One region of the Rhizobium sp. P1_C7 genome, then DNA from elsewhere that is predicted to be linked to it. Evidence: predicted binding sites of a transcription regulator. Region 1 holds the regulator's gene; the other holds the start of a gene.
What was found. The regulator LexA, encoded in region 1, represses DNA repair genes until DNA is damaged. The targets are predictions, from matches to a motif close to TGTTCNNNNTGTGTTCNG.
Positions count from the first base shown of each region.

Region 2: recA (recombinase RecA) is a predicted target of LexA. The motif match lies at 2,542-2,559, and genes of this name have one in related genera.

Region 1 is NZ_JBFUAL010000002.1:32,879-37,299, forward strand. Features, by position in the region: gene gltA (citrate synthase) at 1-1,123, opposite strand, end outside; gene AC1D2R_RS03235 (hypothetical protein) at 1,458-1,742, opposite strand; gene AC1D2R_RS03240 (hypothetical protein) at 2,104-2,238, shown strand; gene lexA (transcriptional repressor LexA) at 2,455-3,177, opposite strand; gene AC1D2R_RS03250 (VOC family protein) at 3,378-4,262, shown strand; gene kdsA (3-deoxy-8-phosphooctulonate synthase) at 4,259-4,421, shown strand, end outside.
Region 2 is NZ_JBFUAL010000002.1:295,356-299,776, reverse strand. Features, by position in the region: gene cckA (cell cycle histidine kinase CckA) at 1-515, shown strand, start outside; gene AC1D2R_RS04570 (pseudouridine-5'-phosphate glycosidase) at 545-1,471, opposite strand; gene AC1D2R_RS04565 (carbohydrate kinase family protein) at 1,501-2,445, opposite strand; gene recA (recombinase RecA) at 2,686-3,765, shown strand; gene alaS (alanine--tRNA ligase) at 3,920-4,421, shown strand, end outside.

The DNA of each region.
Region 1 (4,421 bases):
CTAGAGCCTTCAGGGTGATGCCGGAGTAGAAGTCGATGTTCGGATAGAGCTTCTTCTCGATGAAGTAGGAATCCGTAAGCGCAATGCGCTCCAGTTCCATCGCCACGTCGAGCAGCGGATCGTCCTTGATGCCGAGTTCGCCGAGAACTTCGTGTGTCGTTTTCTGCATGATCTTGGCGCGCGGATCGTAGTTTTTGTAGACGCGGTGACCGAAGCCCATCAGGCGGAACGGATCATTCTTGTCCTTGGCGCGGGCGATATATTCCGGAATACGATCGACCGAGCCGATTTCGGTCAACATGTTGAGTGCTGCTTCGTTAGCGCCGCCGTGAGCCGGACCCCAGAGGCAGGCAATGCCGGCCGCGATGCACGCGAATGGGTTAGCGCCCGAAGAGCCGGCGAGGCGTACGGTGGAGGTCGACGCGTTCTGCTCGTGGTCGGCGTGCAGGATGAAGATACGGTCCATGGCGCGGGCAAGCACCGGATTGACGACATACTCTTCGCATGGAACGGCAAAACACATGCGCAGGAAGTTCGATGCGTAGTCGAGATCGTTTTTCGGATAAACGAAGGGCTGGCCGACATGGTACTTGAAGGCCATTGCAGCGAGCGTCGGCATCTTGGCGATCATGCGCAGGCTGGCAACCATGCGCTGATGCGGATCTGTGATGTCGGTCGAGTCATGATAGAAGGCCGACAGGGCGCCGACACAGCCGCACATGACAGCCATCGGATGCGCATCGCGGCGGAAGCCGGTGAAGAAACGCGACATCTGCTCGTGCACCATTGTGTGGTGCGTAACGCGATAGTCGAAATCCTTTTTCTGTGCAGCGGTCGGCAGTTCGCCATAAAGCAGCAGGTAGCAAACCTCGAGAAAGTCGCCGTGCTCGGCCAGTTGCTCGATCGGATAACCGCGATGGAGCAGGACGCCCTCGTCGCCGTCAATGTACGTGATTTTCGATTCACAAGACGCGGTCGAGGTGAAACCAGGATCATACGTGAAGGAAGCCGTGTTTTTGTAGAGGGCGCCGATATCGATGACGTCAGGGCCAATCGTGCCGCTTTTTACGGCGAGGTCGACCGACTTGTCACCAAGTTTCAGTGTTGCGCTTCGATCCGTCATTATGATCCTCCAAACTGGCGGGTGGCACCATAAAGGCGCCATAGGGTTAAGCGTCGTCAGCGATAGCTATATGATCGCGCGGTTAATGCCAAGTTCTCTTGATGCCATTTTGTGCATTGCAGTATTAACTTTTAAGCAGCGCAGCGATGCCCTTCGCGCATAGCGGAAGCCAATGATTATCCTCGTCTTTTCCGCGTTCCGATTTCTCTTCGGAATTCAATCGATTATTGTTGCGTGAAGCGTCCGAAGCTTGCATTCTGGTTGCGGATGAGGGCGGCGTCCGCGTGCAGGTGTATGCCGGTGTTGCAAACGATTGAAGCGGGTCGACAGCGTCTCAGGCGGCGCACGCGATCTTTATGCGCGCTCTTCCCCATGAAGGCGCCTGTGTCGTAAGGGTACGGTCCCGCGGCAGACGCCAATCGGCATCTCGCTGGACGACAAGAACCGAACGTGCCGCAGATATATTGCCGCCGGCCGCCTCGAGCGGGTCGAGGAATTCGGCCAGGGACGTTACTTCCTGATCTCGCAGGTCCTTCTCGGAGCCGGCGCATTCGTGGTTCACGTTCGAGGCCGCTGTGCCGCGGCTTGGGGTGTGCATCGCAGCTCTGCTGCTGGTCATTCTGGCGGCACGATCCGGCGCATGATCCTCAGGCGACCGCTCTCGCAGGCTTTCTGGTGGCGGTTTATGCGAGTTGCTGAGCGCCTACGGGCTGAAGGCGAACCTGATTGCCGTGCACTCATTTCGTTCGTTGTGTTACCGATGGGGGATGCTCGCCTTGCTGCTGGCGCCGTCCCGGCTCGACGTGCGCTGCCGTGGAAGGTAGCCGGGGTCGGTCTGGACGTGGTCATTGCCATCGCCAAGATGGTGTTGGGATGGGGCGGTACGGTGGACATGGCGCGCCTCCCTGAATGGCGGTTTCCTGCTGACGCGATTTCGCGGTCTCGGCAACCACTAGCCGGCGTGCCGAAAAGGAAGACCGATGGAGAAGCCGCAGCAACAGCAGAAGGCCCGCAGCATGATGCGTCGCGTCGCCAACGCAGCCGAGGATGGTTTTGTCAGCCTGAACATGGCGTGTGGCGATCCACGACAGCGGCTATGTGGTCGCCACGCTTGAAAACGCCGCCTGCCTCGGCCCGCCTGCGACGGAGCCGATATCACAATCACACCGGTTCGTCTCCGCTCAGGATCGATGCTGCTGACGGGCGAAAGCCTGCGTGGTCGGGAGCCTTTGAAATACGCGTATTGACGACCAAGGGACGCCGATCGTCACCGCTGCATATGACCGGCTAGACTTGGCGCAGCGGTCGCTTCGCCGACAGAGCAATTCGGATCAATGATAACGCCGGATAAGGCCGACGAGCTTGCCCTGAACCTTGACGCGGTCCGGCCCGAATATGCGGGTCTCATAGGCGGGGTTCGCAGCTTCGAGCGCGATCGAGGCACCCTTCCGCCGAAAGCGCTTCAGTGTCGCCTCTTCGTCATCGACGAGCGCGACGACGATATCGCCTGGATTTGCGGTGCTGCCGTTGCGGATGATGACAGTGTCGCCGTCGAAGATACCGGCATCGATCATGGAGTCGCCCTTGACCTCCAGCGCGTAGTGTTCGCCGGAACCAAGCATGTCGGCTGGAACCACGATGTCATGGGTGTTGTTCTGGATTGCCGAAATCGGAACGCCGGCTGCGATGCGTCCCATGACAGGGACGGAAGCGGAATTGCCATTGTCGGAATTTGGAGCCGGCTTCGGTCCGGCGGGAGCAACAATCTGCGGCTTTCCGAGGCTGCCTTCGATGACGCTCGGCGAGAAGCCACGTCGCTGTTGAAGGCTCGGATTGTACGCTTCCGGGAGCTTGATCACTTCGAGTGCGCGGGCTCGATTGGGCAACCGGCGAATGAACCCCCGCTCTTCGAGCGCCGTGATCAGCCGGTGGATGCCCGATTTCGACGCCAGGTCGAGCGCATCCTTCATTTCGTCGAAGGAAGGGGGAACGCCGGACTCCTTCATTCGCTCGTGAATGAACAAAAGAAGTTCCTGTTGCTTGCGTGTGAGCATGGAAGTCAACCCCAGAGTCGTGAAACAAAGCCAGAACAGACACTATATGTTCCATATGTGTTCCGCAAGTGCCTAAATTTTCGTGAAACTTGGCCCGTATTTGTTGCGTTTTGCACTTCATTCGACCTATGCCGCTCACACCTCTTGCATTGTCACGAGAGCCAGCGCACACATTTGCGAATTTCGGAAGAGGATTTGCCATGAGTGAAGTCCATCCGCTCGACCATGTTGTCCTGCCTGTCGCCAATGTCGGTTTGGCGAGGGAACGCCTTGGCAAACTCGGCTTCACCGTGGCGGCCGATGCGCGGCACCCGTTTGGAACCGAAAACGCCTGCATTTTCTTCGCCGACAAAACATACCTCGAGCCGCTCGCCGTTGCGAGCGCGGAGGCCTATGAGGCGTCGATCAAGAGGGGTAACGTATTCACGGCGCGCGATCGCGCCTTTCGTTTCCGTTGCGGCGAGAACGGCCTCTCGGCGGTTGTTCTGGCGACGACGGATGCCGATCGCGACCACGCGCGTTTCCATGCCGACAGGATAAGCGGCGGCGACATGCTACAGTTTGAGCGTCCGATGAAGATGCCCGATGGTTACGAGACCACCGCGGCTTTCAGGCTCGCCTTTGCTGCGGACCTTCGTGCACCCGATTTTTTTATCTTCACCTGCCAGCGTATCAATGCGCTTCCCGCAGACCGCAAGACACTGGAAACGCATGCGAATGGGGTGATCGGGATCACCGAGATCGTGCTCGCCGCGCCGGACCCGAAGGCGTTCGGTCTGTTCCTGCGCTTTTCCTCTGCGGCGCCGTTGGTCCGGGACGAAGCGTTCGGTATCAGCCTTGCCACGCCAAATGTTCGGATCAGCATTCTTTCGCCGGATGGACTGAATGCCTATTTTGATCTTGCCGCGCCCGGCACCGATCGTGGCCTGCGCGGCGTCGCCATCGTGTTCAAGGTCGGCGATCTTGCCGTGACAGAAGCGCATTTGGCTGCTAACGGGATCACCTACACCCGCAAGAACAATCGAGTTCTGGTGAAGGCTGCGTCCGGGCAGGGCGCGCTCTTTGCCTTCGAGGAGAAACGATGAGCCAGACAAACTCCGAAGTCGCAATCGGCGAGGGTGCCGGCGCGGTTGTGTTTTCAAATAGCGGCAAGCTGTCGCTGATTGCCGGCCCCTGCCAGATGGAGAGCCGCGATCACGCGTTCATGATCGCCGGCGTCCTCAAGGAGCTGTGTGACAAGCTTG
Region 2 (4,421 bases), 260 kb from region 1:
AAATTGGCAAGGGAACGACCTTCCGCGTCTTCCTGCCGCGCCATATTGTCGATCCGGCGATTGCCGCAGAGGCGGAAGCGGCAACGCTCGCCACCGGCGCGGCCACCCAACAGACAGCGACGCCCGAGCAGCCCGAAGATCTCACCGGTTCGGCGGTAATTCTGCTGGTTGAGGACGAAGAGGCTGTGCGCCGCGGCGGCAAGCGAATGCTCGAGACTCGCGGCTATACCGTTCACGAAGCCGGTTCCGGCGTTGAGGCGCTGGAAATCATGGAAGAGCTGGACGGCAAGGTCGATATCGTCGTCTCCGACGTGGTGATGCCCGAAATGGACGGGCCCACGCTTTTGCGCGAGCTCCGCAAGACATATCCGGACCTGAAGTTCATTTTTGTCTCGGGATACGCCGAGGACGCGTTTGCCCGTAACCTGCCGCCGGAATCGAAATTCGGCTTCCTGCCGAAGCCGTTCTCCCTGAAGCAGCTCGCTGTGGTCGTCAAGGAGACGCTGGACAGCTAAGGGAGGCGCCTGAACGCCTCCGTTATCGATTAGGCCGTCAGTGCGACGGCGATTTCCGCTGCCAGGCGCGCGTTGTTTTCGACAAGCGCGATGTTGGTCTTCAGGCTCTGGCCGTCGGTTAGGTCGAAGATGGTGCTGAGCAGATAGGGCGTGACCGCCTTGCCGCTGATCTCGTCGCGCTCAGCGCTGTCAAGCGCTCGCTCGATGTAGATTTCCATCTCTTCGCGCGCGATTTCGTCCGCTTCCGGCACCGGATTGGCAATCAGCATGCCACCGTCGATGCCGAGCTGCTCGCGAACAGTCTGGAAGTTGGCAATCGCCGCGGGGCTGTTCAGCGTCAGCGGACTGCGCAGGCCAGACGACCGCGACCAGAAGGCCGGGAACTCTTCGCTTTCGTAGGTGACGACCGGGACGCCCGCCGTTTCGAGGACTTCCAGGGTCTTCGGGATGTCGAGGATCGCCTTTGCGCCGGCGCAGACAACGATGACGCCGGTGCGGCCGAGCTCCTCGAGGTCGGCTGATACGTCGAAGCTGTCTTCAGCGCCGCGATGGACACCGCCGATGCCACCGGTTGCGAAGACCTTGATACCTGCGCGTTCGGCCGCAATCATCGTCGCGGCGACCGTTGTCGCGCCGTGGCGACGTTCGGCGATCGCGAAGGCGAGGTCGGCGCGGGAGACCTTCAGAACGTCTTTTGCCTGCGCAAGCTGCTCGAGTTCCTCGGCTTCCAGGCCGATGTGCAGCGTGCCGTGGATGACTGCGATGGTCGCGGGGACCGCACCCTGTTCACGAATGATCGATTCAACGCTTCGCGCCATTTCGATGTTGCCGGGATAGGGCATGCCATGGGTGATGATCGTGGATTCCAAGGCCACGATCGGCGCACCGCGCTGCTTGGCGCTGGCAACTTCTCTCGAATAAGCGATCGGCAGGAGAGGGGACACAGGCTTCGTCATTGTATCTTCCATTTCATTCTATTAGCGCTTCAATGCAGAATTCTTGGCTCAGGGACAAGAGCAAGTGTCTGTTTCAGCAGATCAGCGGAGAGTTTTTCGTTCACGGCGTGCGGCGATTGAACGGTGAGAGCCGCCGCAGCCGCGCCATTCCGGACGGCGTCCGCGAGCGGCAGCCCACGCATGAGTGCGTCAATGACCCCGGCGGCGAGGGAATCTCCTGCGCCGGTGACGTCTGCCACGTCGGCGACATCAGCTGGCTGCAGCGCAACAACCCGACCATTCGCAAAGGCGATCAGTTCGCGCTGCCCGCGGGTCACCACCCCGCCCCTGAGGCCCGTGTCACCAAGCAGTGACGGCCAATGCGACGGGTCGTTCGGACGTTCGCCGGTAAGCGCTGTGGCTTCCGCTTCATTGAGGAAGAGGTAGTCGATGCCTTGCATGCATGGTTTCAGCTTCACCACCTTGGCCGGCGAGATCGCAATAGCGCCGACCGGTTTGCCGAGCGCGCTTGCACGGGCAACGATGGCAGCGAGCGTGTTTTCCGGCAGGTTGGCATCGAAGAGGATGAAATCCGCGGCCGCAAAGGCGTCGCGGACCGCGCGAATGGACAGGCGCCGTGGCACGAACATGCGGTAGAGATCCATATCCGCTAGCGCGATGACCAGATTGCCGTCGCGTTCGATGATTGCGGTGTAGCTTGGCGTCTTGCGATCGAGGAAGACAAATGGCCGATCGTCGATGCCGGCATAGTCCGCAGCCTCGCTCACCATTTCGCCTGTCGGGTCGCCGCCGCGCGGAGAGATCATCGTGACGTCGAAGCCCAGTCGGGCGAGATTGCGCGCTGCGTTGAAACCGCCGCCGCCCGGCTCCTCGAACCAGGAACCAGGGTTGCTGGCACCCAACGACGTCTCTCCCGAGATGCGGCCACGCCTGTCGATGTGGGCTCCGCCCAAAACAAGAATCTTCTTCCGCATATCACCGTCTCGTGTCGCTAGACGATCCGAATCGTCCCGTTGAATGGAAGGGCGAAGAGCCCTGAAACGCTTGCGTAAGGCCTTGCTTTCCATGGATAAAACAAATGTAGAACACAGGCCGTTTTACCTTTTCCTTTCAATCGCTTGAACGGCACTTGCGGCACAAGAACAAATGCGGTACAAAATCGATATCGGCGGCGACATTGATTGAGCGGCTTCAATAACCTAAAGGTGGATCGAATGTCACAGAATACATTGCGGCTTGTAGAGGACAAATCGGTGGACAAAAGCAAGGCACTTGAAGCGGCACTCTCACAGATCGAGCGGTCGTTCGGCAAGGGCTCTATCATGAAGCTCGGCTCGAATGAGAGCGTCGTCGAGATTGAGACTGTTTCGACGGGCTCTCTCGGGCTGGATATCGCGCTCGGAATCGGCGGCTTACCCAAGGGGCGCATCATCGAGATTTACGGACCGGAAAGCTCGGGCAAGACGACGTTGGCGCTGCAGACCATTGCGGAAGCGCAGAAGAAGGGTGGCATCTGCGCCTTCGTAGACGCTGAACACGCGCTCGATCCGGTCTATGCCCGCAAGCTCGGCGTCGATCTGCACAATCTTCTGATCTCGCAGCCGGATACCGGCGAGCAGGCCCTAGAAATCACGGATACACTGGTGCGTTCCGGCGCCATCGACGTGCTTGTAGTCGATTCCGTTGCCGCACTGACGCCGCGTGCTGAAATCGAAGGTGAGATGGGCGATAGCCTGCCGGGTCTCCAGGCACGACTGATGAGCCAGGCGCTGCGCAAGCTGACGGCTTCTATCTCGAAGTCCAAGACCATGGTCATCTTCATCAACCAGATTCGCATGAAGATCGGCGTCATGTTCGGTTCGCCGGAAACGACGACCGGCGGCAACGCGCTGAAGTTCTACGCTTCCGTCCGCCTCGACATCCGCCGTATCGGAGCGGTCAAGGAGCGCGAAGAGGTGATCGGCAACCAGACGCGCGTCAAGGTCGTCAAGAACAAGATGGCGCCTCCCTTCAAACAGGTTGAATTCGACATCATGTATGGCGAAGGCGTCTCCAAGACCGGCGAACTGGTCGACCTCGGCGTCAAGGCCGGTATCGTCGAAAAGTCTGGTGCTTGGTTTTCCTACAACAGCCAGCGCCTCGGCCAGGGCCGCGAAAACGCGAAGATCTTCCTGCGCGACAATCCTGAGGTGATGCGCGAGATCGAGACGTCGATCCGCCAGAATGCCGGCTTGATCGCCGAGCAGCTTCAGAATGGTGGGCCCGATGCCAATGAAGGGGACGGCGAAGGCTAAGTCTTCTGCAGTTTGCTGATAGTTTGAAACCGGCCGCATTCCTTCATCAGAATTCGGCCGGTTTTGTTTGTCTGCTGGACAGTGGTTAACGCGGACGATAAAAGCCACTGACTTTACGTTTTGACCTGCCTCTGGCAGCATTGAAGGGCATAGCATGAGCGGTGTGAATGATATCCGGTCGACCTTCCTCGACTATTTCAAGAAGAACGGCCACGAGATTGTTCCGTCGAGCCCGTTGGTGCCGCGCAACGACCCGACATTGATGTTCACCAATGCGGGCATGGTACAGTTCAAGAATGTCTTTACCGGTCTCGAGCAGCGTCCCTACAAAACGGCGTCCACTGCGCAGAAGTGCGTACGCGCGGGCGGCAAGCACAACGATCTAGACAATGTGGGTTATACAGCGCGCCACCATACGTTCTTCGAGATGCTGGGCAATTTCTCCTTCGGAGACTATTTCAAGGAACGGGCGATTGAACTTGCCTGGAACCTGATCACCAAGGAATTCGGCCTTGACCCCAAGCGCCTGTTGGTCACCGTCTATCACACCGACGACGAAGCTTTTAACTTGTGGAAGAAGATTGCCGGGCTGTCGGACGACAAGATCATTCGCATCCCGACCAGCGACAATTTCTGGGCGATGGGCGACACCGGTC